3 regions of the Paenibacillus sp. J22P277 genome follow, and region 1 is predicted to be linked to each of the others. Evidence: a T-box and tRNA genes for the amino acid it is inferred to sense, from the RefSeq annotation. Region 1 holds a T-box; the other regions hold tRNA genes.
The links. The T-box of region 1 lies ahead of argS (arginine--tRNA ligase). A T-box ahead of a tRNA ligase gene usually reads a tRNA of that ligase, here a tRNA-Arg.
Positions count from the first base shown of each region.

Region 2: it encodes a tRNA-Arg, which carries the amino acid that the T-box ahead of argS (arginine--tRNA ligase) is inferred to sense. The anticodon was not compared.
Region 3: it encodes a tRNA-Arg, which carries the amino acid that the T-box ahead of argS (arginine--tRNA ligase) is inferred to sense. The anticodon was not compared.

Region 1 is NZ_JBXENS010000006.1:363,339-368,773, forward strand. It holds gene AC50YL_RS22475 (DMT family transporter) at 1-708, shown strand, start outside; gene argS (arginine--tRNA ligase) at 804-2,567, opposite strand; T-box leader at 2,640-2,876, opposite strand; gene AC50YL_RS22485 (GrpB family protein) at 2,948-3,466, opposite strand; gene AC50YL_RS22490 (ankyrin repeat domain-containing protein) at 3,534-3,959, opposite strand; gene AC50YL_RS22495 (hypothetical protein) at 4,046-4,405, opposite strand; gene AC50YL_RS22500 (DUF3238 domain-containing protein) at 4,592-4,810, opposite strand; gene AC50YL_RS22505 (MMPL family transporter) at 4,838-5,435, shown strand, end outside.
Region 2 is NZ_JBXENS010000006.1:51,730-57,164, reverse strand. It holds gene asnB (asparagine synthase (glutamine-hydrolyzing)) at 1-72, opposite strand, end outside; gene AC50YL_RS21190 (hypothetical protein) at 266-619, shown strand; gene AC50YL_RS21185 (hypothetical protein) at 616-963, shown strand; gene AC50YL_RS21180 (5'-deoxyadenosine deaminase) at 1,065-2,396, shown strand; gene AC50YL_RS21175 (SDR family oxidoreductase) at 2,456-3,328, opposite strand; tRNA gene AC50YL_RS21170 (tRNA-Arg) at 3,540-3,616, opposite strand; gene AC50YL_RS21165 (hypothetical protein) at 3,983-4,783, shown strand; gene tig (trigger factor) at 4,875-5,435, shown strand, end outside.
Region 3 is NZ_JBXENS010000002.1:956,845-962,279, forward strand. It holds gene AC50YL_RS08880 (phosphoglycerate kinase) at 1-796, opposite strand, end outside; gene gap (type I glyceraldehyde-3-phosphate dehydrogenase) at 1,288-2,292, opposite strand; gene AC50YL_RS08890 (sugar-binding transcriptional regulator) at 2,392-3,429, opposite strand; tRNA gene AC50YL_RS08895 (tRNA-Arg) at 3,671-3,745, shown strand; gene clpP (ATP-dependent Clp endopeptidase proteolytic subunit ClpP) at 4,022-4,603, shown strand; gene AC50YL_RS08905 (sporulation histidine kinase inhibitor Sda) at 4,852-5,166, shown strand; gene AC50YL_RS08910 (SIMPL domain-containing protein) at 5,228-5,435, opposite strand, start outside.

The DNA.
Region 1 (5,435 bases):
GTAGGCATTTTGGGGTTCAGTACGTTATTCTTTGCGGGTCTCCAGTCTACGTCATCCGTAAACGGGGCGTTGATCATGGCGCTGAACCCTTTACTGACCACGGTTATGGCTCGTTTGCTCTTAAAGGATCGCATAACCAAACCGCAAGCAGCCGGTATCGGACTGGGTTTAATCGGCGTATTCATCGTCGTTATCCACGGTTCAAGCGATAGCCTGGCATCGTTTTCCATCGGGGATGTCCTCGTCTTTGGCGGAAACCTGTGTTGGACCTTTTACGGGATATGCGGACGACGGTTCATACCGGATGGAAGTCCATTGTCTACAACCGCGTATACCATGGTCGTGGGGGCAATCGGTTTAACGGCCGTCTCTCTTTTCGCTCCCAACCCTGTCGCTCTGCCGAGCATTCCGGTCTTGGCTTGGGGAGCAATCGTATTTATGGGCTTGTTCACCAGCGTATTCGGCTATCTGTGGTGGAACAAAGGCATCAAAGAAATCGGAGCCAGCAAAACCTCGCTATTTTTCAATCTTGTCCCTGTCGTGACCATGCTGGTGTCATTCTTTACCGGGACTCCCGTATCCGTCATTCAAATCCTGGGCGCGGCTTTCGTTATCTTGGGGGTACTCGCCGCTTCAGGAGCATTCGCCGGATGGATGGGATCCGCGCGGTTTGTCGAATCGCAGCGCGCTCCGGAAAATAAGCGATGACCTGAAATTAAAGGTGGAACAGCAGCAGCCTGGGACGAGAAACTCCTAGGCTGCCGCTGCTGTATTACTCCTTACTTGTAGCTGGCTATAGTGCGCTACATTTGCTCCGGCGCCTCGATACCGATCAGATATAAGCCTCTCTTAAGCACGATACGGACGCAGTGCACCAAAGCAAGGCGGGCTTCGCGCTGCGCTGCGGTCACCTTATCGGAAAGGATCGGACAATCGTGATAGAACCGGTTGAACGCTTGTGCAACGTCGAGGAGATAACGGGTCACGATTGACGGTTCCAGCTTGTTCATCGCAAGCTCGATACGTTCGCTGAACAGCGAGAGTTCGATCAAGAGTGCGTGTGAAGCGTTGTCAGCGAGGTGATTGGCATACTCATTTACTTGCATCGTTGACGCGGGTTCCGCCAAATCACCTCTATTCATCGTCCCCATCCACGAATTCTTCTTTGCTCCGTCAGCTTTCGCCAGAATGCTGGACGCGCGGGCATATGCGTATTGCATGTACGGTCCGGTTTCACCTTCGAAGTTGAGCATGTCATCCCAAGAGAACGCGATATCTTTGATGCGGTTCGCGCTCAAATCACTGAAGACAACGGCACCGACGCCGACCTGTCTCGCGGTTTCATCAAGCTGTGCAAGGTCAGGATTCCGCTGTACCATGATGGCTTTCGTTTTCTCGATAGCCTGATTCAGTACATCCTCCAGTTTCACGATGTTGCCTTTTCGCGTCGAAAGGCTCATTCCTTCCAGGCTGACGCGGCCGAAGGCGACATGGACCAAATCCGCAGCCCATGTATAGCCCATCAGTTCGATAACTTTAAACCACTGTTGAAAATGCAAATTTTGCGCATAATCCGTCACGTAAATCGCTTTTGCGAAATCATATGTGCGTTTCCTGTAAAAAGCTGCGGCGATATCCCGCGTATGGTACAACGAGCTGCCGTCCTGCTTCAGGATAAGCGCTGGCGCCATACCGAATTCTTCCAGCCTGACAAGCGATGCACCGTTGTCTTCTTCGAGGAGCCCTTTCGCCTTCAGTTCGTCTACGACGGCAGCCATCTTATCGTTGTAGAAACTTTCACCTGCATAGGAATCGAAAGAAATGCCCAATAAGTCATAGATGCGCTTAAACGCCTGCAAACTGATGTCAACGAACGACTGCCACAGCGCCAAAGCTTCCAAGTCGCCCTGCTCCATCTTGGCGAACCAGGCGCGGGCTTCATCATTCAGCGAAGGGTCAAGATCGGCTTCTTCGTGAAACCGAACGTACAGACGGAAAAGCTCGTCGATTCCGCCCTCCTCCACCGTCTGCTCATTCCCCCACAATCGATAAGCGACGATAAGCTTGCCGAATTGAGTCCCCCAATCGCCGAGATGATTGATGCCGACGCAGGCATACCCCATAAATTCATGAATCCGATACAGCGCGTTCCCAATTACCGTGGATCTCAGATGGGCGATATGGAATGGTTTGGCGATATTAGGCGAGGAGAAATCGATGAGTACGGTTTTCCCGTTGCCTATGGGGCGCGTACCGTATCTGTCGCCCTGCGCTATAATTTCACCGATGACCGTTGCGGCGACATGCGCGATATCCAAATGGAAATTAAGATAGCCGGACACGGCTTCGACTCTTCCGACGCCTGCAAGGTGGAAACGCTGTTTCAGGTCCTCGGCGATCACCTGAGGCGCCCGGCGGAGTTGACGGCTTAATTTAAAACAAGGCAGCGATAGATCGCCCTGCTCCTTGTTGCTTGGATATTCCATCAGTGCGAGTATTTCTGTCTCTTTCACCTGGGGCAACAACGCGGAAAGTTTGACGGCGATCTTGTTCTTATACGTTTGCATAAGGCTCATCCTTCCTTTCATGGTCCATGTTCGTTTACTCGTACCCGAGAATACAAAAAAGACCCCCGTCTCCAAAGAGACGAGAGCCTGCAGCTTCCCGTGGTGCCACTCTAAGTACCGGACAAATTGCCCGGTCACTCGTTGCTGATAACGGTCAGTGACCGGATGGGCCTACTGCGTCGTCCGGCGACGCGCGGTTCGGCCAATCATTTCCCGGGTCCGTTTCCCCGATCCGCGCGTACCGGCTTTCACCAACCCGGCTCGCTTGGACTGCGCGGCATCGCGTACTGTCCCGTTCATTAATGTTTCCAATATTTTCTTGAGATTTACTTTATCACATGCACACTGACCGACGCAAGAGATTACACGACGTAATCGCTTTAATTGCCGGTCGTGTCCTTTGCACGATTAAGAAGTTTCAAAATGAATGCTGATTTGTAATCTGAATAGGCCAACAATGTACGAAAACCTTTTTCGTAAGCGCTTAACTTGCGTTCGGCATAATGACTAGCTTCAATAGGATTTTCCCGCAAGTAATCCCTGAAAATCAGATTGTCATTCCACAAGTCCGATTTAAATTGCGTGATCGCTAAGTTAAATGAGCGCACGCCGCGCTTGCGTAGATATATTCGGTCTGGAACGCCTGCTGTCCCGAGACACTCATAGCACAATTTTGCAAGTTGTTCGGATTGTGATGTGGGGATGTGCGGGAAATTAGAAATGCCAACGAGTATGTCTACTATTGGCTTTGCAGCTAAACCAGGGACAGATGTGCTGCCAAAGTGTTCAATGAAAACATCAGGACCAAAAACCGAAAGCAACAAAGAGGCTTCATCCGCATACCAATTAGACCACTCCGAATTATAATTACAAATCGTTATATCCTCATCTAAACTCACTATAACCTCACCTCGATTTAATTGTTTTTAATTTTGAATGTAAATGATTGAGCGTTTAGTTTTTCGTTTAAAATTTAATTATTTTTTGTGATTGACAATCTTTTGCAATATCCAATGGGGTTTTACCGTTACATTCTAAGATATTTTTATCTGCGCCATGTTTCAACAGATACTGAATTATATCCGTTGGTTCGTCACCTAGGCTGCCATCTGTTTGAATTGTCCCATCAATGGAATTATCTACAGCTACATGCAGAGGCGTCCACCCAGCATAGCTTCTAAAATTAATATCTGCTCCACTATGAAGCAACAGTTCAATGATTTCCAACTCTTCATTTTCCACAGCTATATTTAATAAAGAGTATTTACTGTTTTCACAAACGAAATTAGGGTTAAGTCCGTTTGACAGTAATATTTTCACGTACCGGACATCCCCTTCTGCTACTGCACCACAGAGCCTATGGTCATGATTGTTATTATTCAAACTATTCACCTGCCCGTTAGCTAGGATTAATCATAATCCAACTTTCGTTGGATTCTCATGTACGTTCGCCAGTATCCAAATCTCTTTCCTGTAAGTTACTCCATTAATAATCCTAACTTTTCAAAAGGAAGTTCAAATATATCTAATCCGTTCTCAATTATTTTTGAAGAGGTGGCTACAATGAAATATCGTATACCTCTTGAGACAATTACTGTTACTTCTGTCTCTATAAAAGAAAAATCTAGTCTGTTCTTTAAGTAAAGGAACTCTTCGTCTGTTGCTTTATCAAGCATAATCTCATTAAGAAAACGTGGTAATTCAACGTATCTAATATTAAAAAACACGATATCAACATTCTTCATGTTTTCTTTGTTTCTTGGACTTCGAATAAGGAGTTCACCATGATTCACCCGGTAAAACCAGAACTGAAACTTTCTATCTTTCATCTCTTGCATAATTTCATCTCCGATCCCTAATTAGCAAAACGAAGCCAACGCTTACAATTATGATAAGAAATTTAAATTAACCTCATATTAACATAATTGGAACTTATCCACCCCTCGAGATAAACAAAAACGGAGCAGTTGCCGTCAGCCAACTACTCCGTTTTAGTCCAACTACAAGTTTTTACTACTACTCTTTCAGGTCTCTAAATGATAGTCCATCTCTCCATCCAGCGCCGCAGGCGTATCTCCCGTTTTCCGGAAATCATGGGCGCAGAGCAATTGAAAGTCTCCATAATCCACTTGTTTATAAAATTCGAAGCACAGGAAACGACGCGCCCGCGCGCTGATTCGGTTTGCGGCAACAATTCGCGTATAATGAAGCATATAAGGCCACGCGGCCTTGTGTTCGTTAATCCATCTCGAAGTTCAAAGGAGCAGCGCATGGCCAGGTATCTTTATCGCTTAGGAAAGTGGTCTTACCGCAGTCGTCGCGGGGTCGTGATCGGATGGATCGTCATCTTGATCGCGGCCGTTGTCATCGGTCTTGCCTTTAAAGGGGCAACAAGCAGCGAATTCTCGATTCCGGGGACGAAAGCGCAGGTTGCCATCGATTTGTTGAGCAAGGAATTTCCCAGCGCGAACGGCGGGAGCGTACGATTGATCTTCGCCGCGCCGGAAGGGAAAACCTTGCAGACGCCCGAAGTGCAGCAAGCGATTCAAGCAACGCTTAAGGAGGCGGCCGCAGACAAGGCGGTCCTCGCCGTCGTCGATCCCTTCTCCACGAAAACGATCAGTCAAGACGGGACGATCGGCTATGCGGACGTCATCTATCAAGCCGACGCGCAGAAAGTCACGAAAGAATCCAAGGCGCACGTCGTCGAGAGCGCGCAAGCGGCTCGCGATGCCGGCGTTCAGACCGAGTTCGGAGGCTCCGTGCAGCTGACGGACTTCGAGACCAGTCCCGTGCCCGAGGCGATCGGCGTATTCGTCGCGTTCGCGATTCTCGCGTTCACGTTCGCCTCGCTGCTGGCGGCCGGAC
Region 2 (5,435 bases), 310 kb from region 1:
CATTTTCTCCAGGATGATGGATTGTTTCGTCAGGTCAGCGGTCCAATCGATCCAGCCCGTGAATCCACACATGGTTCTCATTCCTTTCCTGATGCAGGGTTAAAAACAGCGATACTAGAATGGTTATGCCCATGAGATGGATAAAATGTCTGTCCGCTGGGGGATGCTAGAGCTAGGATCATGCTTTCGAAGCAGTTTTGTTTTCCTTGCCGGCAGACCGGCTGCAAGCCACGCGCACAAAACGTTTAGAAGGGAGTTTTCAATAATGGCAAACGAGCACGAAGCATCCTATTATGAACGAAAGCCCTATTACGTATCCGTTCAGGCAGGCTCGATTCTGGAAGATCCGACGGTCGCTTCGTACGAGCTTGCGATAACGGCGAACGAGGAGGAGCTCAACCGGCTGCAGGAACTGATGGAGGAATATTCATCGATGGACGAGGCGCAAGCATCCGTTTACGCTTTGAGTCCGTTTCGTTCCGCGTCCGACAAGCAGATTAACGCCGGCACCGACGGGCTGCTCGTCGACATTTACCGGCTGCTCTACGAGCTGGGAACCGACGAAACGAAGCAGCATGTGGCGACGATGGGGCTGTTTCCGGACGGGAGCCTGCAATGATCGTGACGGAAGCGCATGTCAGGAGAGCCGCCGACCGCGACGGCCTGCACTGCGCGGAGGTCGAGGTGCGGACGAGCGACGCGCAGACGCCTGAGCTGCTTGCCTATTTCGGCCGGTCCCGGGACGACGATTACGACATGATCGCGGTCGTGAGCAACGACGCCAGGAGCGAGATCGACTGGTACGACAACAGCCTGCACCAAGCGTTCGCGGACATGACCGACGAGCTGTTCGATACGCCGACGATGAAGACGGATTGGGGCGAGCGGGAGACGTTCAAGGATCAGGTGCTGTCGTACCCCGGCGTGCGGGGCGATATTCGGCGCCTATTGGACGGGTCATAAATTTTTCGAATGTTCAATCTTCTTCACTTGCTTCCATGTTACAATGTGAGCATACTTGACAAGATGCTAGCATGTCTTGCGGAGGAAGCGAGGGCTGCCCAATGGGAATGACGCTGTTGCGTAACGCGACGATCGTCACGATGAACGAAAAGGACGAGATAGTGACCGGTGACGTCATGTTCAAGGATGATATCATCGTTTCCGCCGGGGGACGGATTACGGAGTACGACGCGGCGGCGACCACGGTCGTCGAGGCCAAGGGGAAGCTGCTGCTGCCCGGCTTCGTCCAGACGCATATTCACCTCTGTCAGACGCTATTTCGCGGACGGGCCGACGACATGGCGCTCATGGATTGGCTGCGGACGCGCATCTGGCCGCTTGAAGCGGCGCACGACGAGGAATCCGTCTACTATTCGGCGATGCTCGGCATCGGCGAGCTGCTGCGGAGCGGGACGACGACGATTCTCGACATGGAGACGGTCAGCCATACGGATTTCGCCTTTCAAGCGCTCGCGGCCGGCGGGATCCGGGCGATCTCCGGCAAAGTGATGATGGACGCCGGCGGCGACGTGCCGGCCGGGCTGCAGGAGGAGACGGACCGATCCGTGGCCGAGAGCACCGCGCTGCTCGAGAAATGGCACGGCTACGACGGCGGCCGCATCCGATACGCGTACAGCCCGCGTTTCGTCGTCTCCTGCTCGGAACGCCTGCTGAAGGAAGTGAGGGACCTCTCGGCGAAGCATAACGTGCTCGTGCATACGCACGCGGCGGAGAACCGGGAAGAGATCGATCTCGTCATGCGGCAGCGCGGGATGCGCAACGTCGTCTATTTGGATCATATCGGGTTGACGTCTCCCCGGCTCGTGCTAGCCCATTGCATCTGGCTGGACGACGAAGAGCGCGATATTTTGCGGCGGACGGGGACGCGTATGACGCATTGCCCGGGCTCCAACCTGAAGCTGGCGTCGGGCGTGGCGCTCGTGCCGGAGCTGCTGGAGCAGGGGATCGAGATGGGCATCGGCGCGGACGGGGCGCCCTGCAACAACACATTGGATATGTTTCAGGAGATGCGCTTGACCGCGCTGCTGCACAAAGCCCGCTGCGGTCCGGAAGCGATGAACGCCCGGACGGTGCTGCGCATGGCCACGATCGGCGGCGCGAGGACGCTGGGACTGGATCATTTGATCGGCAGCATCGAGCCGGGCAAGAAGGCGGACGCCGTGCTGCTCGACTTGGAGGATTTCCATACGTTTCCTTCCTATGACGCGGATCCGTACTCGCGGATCGTCTACGCAGCGTCGAGAAGCAGCGTAGCCTACGTGTGGGTTGACGGCAAGCTTGTCGTGGAGCGGGGTAAGGTGAAGACGGTCGACAAACGGAACGTCCTCCGCGAAGCGGACCGTTCCATCGCGCGGCTGCTCAAGCGAATCTGAAAAAGCCGGGAACGCCTCCATGCCGCTTGCATGAAGGGGTCCCGGCTTTCGTGCGTCTATCAGCCGTTGACGATTTCGCCGCCGTTGACGTGAAGCACCTGCCCGCTCATATAGGAGGAGTCGCCGCAGGCCAGATAGACGTATGCCGGAGCCAGCTCGTCCGGCTGTCCCGCCCGCTTCATCGGCGTGTCCGCGCCGAATTGGGCGACCTGCTGGGCGTCGAACGTCGACGGAATGAGCGGCGTCCAGATCGGTCCGGGCGCCACCGCGTTGACCCGAATGCCCTGCTCCGCGAGATTCATCGCAAGCGAGCGGGTGAAAGCGACGATCGCGCCTTTCGTCGAGGAATAATCCAACAGCGTCGGGCTCCCGCGATAGGCCGTGATGGATGCGGTATTAATGATGGCCGAGCCTTTCTTCAGGTGAGGCATGGCGGCTTGCGTGACATAGAACATGCCGAAGATGTTCGTCTTGAACGTGCGTTCCAGCTGCTGCGGCGTGATTTGTTCGATTTTATCCTGCGGGTGCTGCTCCGCGGCGTTGTTCACGACGATGTCGAGCCCGCCGAGCTTGTCGGCGATCTTCTCGACGGCGTCTTTGCAAAAGGCGGGATCGCCGATATCGCCGGCGATCGTGAGGCATTTGCGGCCGAGCGCTTCGACGAGTTCTTGAATATCCCCGGCATCGTCATGCTCGTCGAGGTACATGATCGCGACGTCCGCGCCTTCCTTGGCGTACATGAGGGCGACGGCGCGGCCGATGCCGCTGTCGCCGCCGGTAATCGCGGCTACCTTGCCGGCGAGCTTGCCGGCGGGCTTGTACGCTTCCGATTGAAATTGCGGCCGCGGATTCATCTCGCTTTCGAGACCGGGCTGCCTATTCTGGTGCTGCGGGGGAAAGGATGTCGGACGTTTGGGCTGTTGCTGCGTCATGCGGGATCACTCCTTCAAAAGAATATGGCTTGCTTGAGCAAAGACGGCATTCCCTTATATTGCGGCGATCCCTTTTTATTTAAACGCATGGCTTCGCATTCTTAACGCAAAACAAAAAAATCCCGAACGCCGGCATGTCGCCGAGCGTTCGGGAGGATGGTTCGATTCGGATATTTCGTGCTGCCGACCGCGTGTCCGGAAGCCAATGAAATGGCGTCCCAGGAGGGATTCGAACCCCCGACAACACGCTTAGAAGGCGTGTGCTCTATCCAACTGAGCTACTGGGACACGTAGGAAATAATATAGCATGGGCATTTTAAAATTGCAACCCATAATCTTCATTGTATTCGTCGGTCCGCGCCATGGCTCATGCGACTCTATTAAAATAGCGGCATTCATGTTTCAAAAAAATCGGCTTCGGCCAAAATGGAAATGAACGGCATGGAGTGTTATAATCGAACTCTACCCGAACATCAGGCCGGCGGGCAGTACGGCAAACAAGGCGGTGATTCTATTACGACGTCCAATTCTTCCCACGATGACAATAGAGAGAACGTTTACTTATTTCCTAATATGCTCGACCAGTACCAAAATCATCTCACCCGGCTTTTGGAGTCCGAGCAGTACGGAGAAGCGAAGGATCTGCTGCGCTTTTTGCTCCATTGCCAAGGCGAGGAGAAGCGGCATTACGAAGAGTGGAGCAATCTGCTGACCTGGCTTGACGTCGCCTTCCCCGGTTACGAGAGCACGGGAAATGGCACGACCGCATACATAGAAGACGAAGACAACGAGGACGCGCTCCGCGAACGGGCGCTCGCCCCGCCGGAGTACGACGAGGATTACGTGCAGCAGGTGCTCTATATCATGCAGCATCATCCCGTGGCGGACCAGCAGCTGCTCGCGCTGGAACGCGCGGCGTATTTGACGCATCCGGGCGTCGACGAGGTCATCCTGAACTGGCTGACGAGCGCGGAGCTTCATCCGGAGCTGCAGTTCAAAGCGCTGCAATGCCTGAAGAAGCGGGGCGTGACGGGGACGGTCGGTCTCGAGCGGATGGGCGAGTTCGTGGAGCTGGAGATCGAAGCGACCCCGCTTTCCATGGAAGAATTCCCGCCGGTCGTGACCAGAGTCGTCGAACGGGTAGAGTCCGTGACCGAAGTGATCGAGGTGTCCCTGCCTCATTTCGCGCGCGAGTTATGGAAAGAGTGCCTCCAATGCATTTACGGCACGACGGCGTACGAACGGCTGCAGAACGACGACGACGAGACGGTGGACAGCTACTCGGCCGCGCTTCACCAAGTATTGGAATTATCGCTTTACGGACGGGTCAACGACGACGAAGTCCGGGATACATACGGCATTACGGACGCCCTCCGCTTCCGGTACGAACAGGCTTGCAGGACGCTTCGCCAAATCGTGCAATTGCGTTTGGAGGATGACGGGGGCAAGTCTTGATATTCGTTTGATTGTTGAGTATAATAGAATGGTTTATTACGGGTAAGATCTGACGCAGAAGCGTTATTTAATTTGGAGGGGAAAGCATAACATGACAGCAACATGGGAAAAAATAGACAAGAATCTTGTCTCGATCAACGTTGAAGTTGAAGCAGGACAAGTTAACGAAGCGATCGACAAAGCATTCAAGAAGGTCGTTCAGAAAGTAAACGTTCCCGGTTTCCGCAAAGGCAAAGTGCCGCGGAGCATTTTCGAAGCCCGTTTCGGCATCGAAAGCCTGTACCAAGACGCGATCGACATCCTGCTTCCGGACACCTACTCGGAAGCGCTGAAAGAAACCGGCGTATTCCCGGTGGACCGTCCGGAGATCGACGTCGAGCAATTCGCGAAAGGCCAGACGTTCAAGTACACCGCTAAAGTAACGGTCAAGCCTGAAGTCGAGCTTGGCGAGTACAAAGGCCTTGAAGTGCCTGCGGCCGAAGCGGAAGTCACGGAAGAAGAAGTTGCTGCCGAGCTGAACCGTCTGCAACAGCGCCATGCCGAGCTTACGGTCCTTGAAGAAGGCGCGGCGGAGACTGGCGACATCACGGTCATCGACTTCGACGGTTACGTCGACGGCGAAGCGTTCGAAGGCGGCAAAAGCGAGCGCCAT
Region 3 (5,435 bases), on a different contig from region 1:
CGTCAACAGGCAGCAGGAAGTTTTTGCCGAGCTTTTTCGCCTTCTCGATGAACTCAAGTGCCAGATCCAGCTTCGAGTTATCGCACAGCGATTGGCCGATTTCATAGCCTTGCGCCTTGAAGAACGTATATGACAGGCCGCCGCCGATGACGATATTGTCCGCGATCTCGATCATTTTGTTGATGACGTCGATTTTGTCTTTGACTTTGGAGCCGCCCACGATTGCCGTGAAAGGACGCTCGGGATTCAGCAGCGCTCGGCCAAGGACGTCCAGCTCTTTCTCCATCAACAGGCCGGATACGGCCGGCAGGTAGTGCGCGATGCCTTCCGTCGAGGCATGCGCGCGGTGAGCGGCGCCGAACGCGTCGTTCACGAACAGATCCGCCAGCTCGGCAAAAGCCTTCGCCAACTCCGGATCGTTCTTCTCTTCGCCCTCGTAGAAACGGACGTTCTCGAGCAGCAGCACGTCGCCTTCCTTCAAGTCGGCCGCTTGCGCCTTGACCGCGTCGCCGATCGCTTCGTCGGCTTTCGCGACAGGCTTGCCCAGCAGCTCGGACAGACGCTCGCCGGCTTTCGTCAGGCGCAGCTCTTCCACGACTTGACCTTTCGGACGTCCCATGTGGCTCGCCAAGATCACCTTCGCGCCGTTCTCGATCAGATACTTGATCGTCGGCAGCGTCTCGCGGATCCGCGTATCGTCCGTAATTGCCCCGTTTTCCATCGGCACGTTAAAATCCACACGAACGAATACACGTTTGCCCGCAACCTCAACGTCACGCACACTCTTCTTGTTCATAAGCAGAATTCCTCCCGGGTACCCAAGCCGCCGCAAGGCGAAAAAAGGTCAAAGTATATTCAAATTCTCCACGCTATCCATCCCGCTATGGCGGTCTATTTCTCTATGTGTAAGGCGCCGCAGGCGCCGTGTTCTTACATTGCGGTGCCGCAGGCACCATCCTATCAATGGCTCCGTGATGCCGCAGCGCATCGTGGCCGTCCAGGTTCCAATAGGGAACCGCCATACGCCCTTCCCAAGCATCAGCGAAGCGCCGATGCGGCCATCCCAGCCCCGCGAACAACCTTCACGGTCTCTTGACCTTCCAGTCGCACGGGAGCGCCGAAATGAAAGCTTACGCCCCCGCAGGGCGAAGCATCAAGGGCGTATGGCGGGCCCCCGTAAACCACCGCGAAGGAGCTACATCAGTAGCTCCTTCGCCAACATCGGGTGTCCAGAGGGGAACCCTTGGAATCCCCCTTTGCAAGGGGGACTTAGGGGGATGGTCCCTCTTACAGACCTTTCGATGCGATATATGCAGCCAGGTCGACGACGCGGTTGGAGTAGCCCCACTCGTTGTCGTACCAGGAGATGACTTTGACCATGTTGCCTTCAACGACCATCGTCGACAGTGCATCGATCGTGGAGGAAGCAGGGTCGTGGTTGTAGTCGCTCGATACAAGCGGCTCTTCGGAGTAGTTCAAGATGCCTTTAAGGGAAGTTTCGGAAGCGTCTTTCAGCGCTGCGTTCACTTCTTCGACCGTAACGTTGACTTTCAGCTCGGCAACCAGGTCGGTTACCGAAACGTTAGGCGTAGGTACGCGCATAGCCATGCCGTTCAATTTGCCTTTCAGCTCAGGCAGTACAAGGGATACTGCTTTTGCAGCGCCCGTGGAGGAAGGAATGATGTTTTCTGCGGCAGCGCGAGCGCGGCGCAGATCTTTATGAGGAACGTCAAGTACGGATTGATCGTTCGTGTACGAGTGAATGGTCGTCATCATGCCTTTTACGATACCGAATTTGTCGTTAAGCACTTTTGCGAATGGAGCCAGACAGTTCGTCGTGCAAGATGCGTTGGAGATAATCGTGTGGGCAGCTGAATCGTATTTGTCTTCGTTAACGCCCATGACGATCGTGATGTCTTCGTTGGAAGCTGGTGCGGAGATGATGACTTTCTTCGCGCCGCCTTTCAAGTGAAGCTCGGCTTTTTCTTTCGCCGTGAAGATACCCGTGGATTCAACGACGATTTCCGCGCCTACGGATGCCCATGGAAGGTTCTCAGGGTTGCGTTCAGCAAAAACTTTGATTTCGCGTCCGTTCACGACCAGCGCGCCTTCTTTGGCTTCGACCGTGCCGTCAAGCTTGCCGTGCGTCGTGTCGTATTTAAGCAGGTGGGCCAGCGTGTTCGTGTCCGTCAGATCGTTGACTGCGACGATTTGAACATCCGGGTTGTTCAGGGCTGCGCGGAATACGTTACGACCGATGCGACCAAATCCGTTAATACCAACTTTTACCATTTTTGTTTCCTCCTAGACATGATTTCATTTATCTCAAGACGAGGACCGAAGGGAAGCCGGCGGGGCTGCCCTCCGATTCGTCAAGATCACGTTGCTGCATTACTGCGATTCCTTCTCGATAATCGCCGCGATCTCAAGCGCGGCCGCTTCATCCGTCACGAGCACGTCGTCATGGCCGAAACGCATCACGGCCGCGATGGCCTCGCCTTTGCTTCGTCCGCCAGCGATCGCGATCACGACCTCGGTCTCCATGATGTCCTCGAGCCGCAAACCCGCGGTCAGCATCTTGTGGACGACTTCGCCGTGCCGGTCGAAATAATACCCGAACGACTCCGCGAGCGCGCCTTCCGCCTTCATGGCTTCCACGACCGCCGCGTCGACGCGTCTGCGCCTTGCCATCACCATAGCGTCTCCGATGCCGTGAACGACGATGCGGGCTTCGCGAATCACTTCCACGATCTCCCGGACGTTCGGTTCCTGCATCAAGGAGTTGTACGCTTCTTCGCCCAAATGGTCGGGCACGTGAAGCATCCTGTACTGCGCGCCGGTTCGCTTGGCCATCGTGGAAGCGATCGTGTTGGCCTGATAGTCCAAGCTTTCCCCGAGCCCCCCGCGCGCCGGCACGAACAAATTGCTTCTCAGCGGCGTCTGGGACGTCAGCTGGTTCGCGACTTGCGCAAGCGTCGATCCGCCCGTTACGGCGATGACGTCATTTGCCTTCATATCTTTCCTTAGCACGCTGCAGCCTGCTCTTCCAAGCTCTCTGCCCGTTGCCGGAGATTCGTCCGAATCGCCCGAGACGATAACCACTTGCTTCAAGCCGAAATGCTTGCGGATCTTCTCTTCCAGCTCCGATAAGCCGAACATCGCTTTGTAGAACGGCTCCATTTCGTCCAGCAGGCGTTTGCCCGCTTCGCTGATCCGCATGCCGGCGGCATCGATGATCAGCAGCTCCTGCGATTTCAGGAAGTCCGTCTCGGCGCGGAGCACGCGTTCCGTCATTTCCAGCGATGCGGCGAGCGAACGTCTTCCGATCATGTCCGAGAGCATCACTTGACGGAGGATGAGGTATCGTTTGCGCATGACGACGAGCAAATCCGGCAGAAGCTGCTGTTGTATGGCGATGAGCGAGTGCATCTTTCAACATCAACTCCTGTTACAGAAGAGCATGGGTCAATCCTGGTCAATCAACGTGGACATAAAACGTCCCATATGATCGTTTTAAGTCCCACCACTATTGTAACCCATTCGACAGGAGGGGGCAAGGTCGATTTCCGGAATGAAAACGATTACCGTCACGATTTACACAATATTATTTTGCAATGACGCCTTGCTTTTCTCCTCGGATTCCCCTATAATCATATTTGCTGTCACAAACGCGCCCGTGGTCCAATGGATATGACGTAGGCCTCCGGAGCCTGAGATCGAGGTTCAATTCCTCGCGGGCGCGCCATTAATTTTAATAAGCTCGACTATATAACGAAGGGCCTTCCGACAACGGAAGGTCCTTTTTTGCTTAAGCCGAATGTCCCTCAAACAGCATCTCCAAATCCGCTGCAAAGTAACCTCGCATTGCCCGGTTATCAAGCGATTCGCCGGTTTTTTGACCTTCCCTGACTATATATTCTGACCTTCTTTGACTTTTGTGAACGAATCCGTTATGATGTTTTTACACAAGTCGCCACTATCTCAACCCATTTTGCATTAGGAGGGAATTACGATGGAATCGATGAATTTCGTGCCTATGGTTATTGAGCAGAGCAACCGCGGAGAACGCGCTTACGACATTTACTCCCGTTTGCTGAAGGATCGGATTGTATTCCTCGGTACGCCTGTCAACGACATGGTCGCCAACTCCATTATCGCGCAGCTGCTGTTCCTTGCCGCCGACGATCCCGAGAAAGACATCTCGATCTACATTAACAGTCCTGGCGGTTCCGTCTCGGCAGGTCTTGCCATATTCGATACCATGAATTTCATTAAACCGGAAGTTTCGACGATCTGCGTCGGCATGGCCGCCTCGATGGGCGCTTTCCTGCTCGCCGCCGGCGCGAAGGGCAAACGTTACGCCCTGCCGAACAGCGAAGTCATGATCCATCAGCCGCTCGGCGGCGCGCAAGGCCAAGCCAGCGACATCGAGATCCGCGCGAAGCATATTCTCAAGACGCGCGACACGCTGAATCGCATCCTCGTGGAACGCACCGGCCAGACGCTTGAGAAAATCGAGCGCGATACCGACCGCGATTACTTCATGTCCGCTGCCGAAGCCGCCGCGTACGGTCTCGTCGACAAAGTGATCGAGAAGCTGTAAGATTCGCCTCTTGCATTGCAAAGAGCGTTAACCCTCTAAGGGTTAGCGCTCTTTTTTCTTTGTAGGCCGTATATTCCATCCGCGCGTCTATATTCAGATTCACAACCAACTCAATTTGTCAAGTACTATTCAATCAGGTGAACCGTTAAGGACGATGCCTTAAAATCATGTTAATATGTACTAAATGATTCCATATCCTCCTTCACTTAGGCTACGTATTGAAATCTATAAAACGGAGTTGCACACGCATGAAACTTACGAAACCGTTCGCAAGCGTGCGAAATTTCATTCGACCTCATGACTCGGGCAATGCATTTACGCCATACGCGCCAACGTTCGAACCTAAATATCAGCATGCTTCCCCAGAACCCGATACGCAAAACCTGTTCTTGCCGATGCAGGACAGGTCACTCTTACTGCGGCCGCTTAGCGATTCTCATCTGATCGAAGTGTACCACGAAGCGAAAGCCATGCATCTCTCCGAAGAGTTTATCTCTTTGATCGAACATGCGATCGAGCAACGGGGATTGAACGTCAATGACGACCGCAAATCCCTCGCGTAATCCTGCAAACACAAAGGCAGACCTTCCTCCGAAGCCGGAGGCTGGTCTGCCTTCTTTGTTGTTATTGCATCTCGTAGACGACGGTGATGTCCGTGGTCACGGTAATTTCGCCGGTTTGCACGCTCGTGCTCGGGGCGCTGCCCGTCGCATCCGCCGCCGGCGCTGCCATTTCGCCTTTACCGATGAAGATCGGTCCGCTGTTGGCGCTATTTTGCGTGATGGTGAAGACGCCCTTCACTTGCTTGCCCGCTGATTTTGCCAGCGTCTCG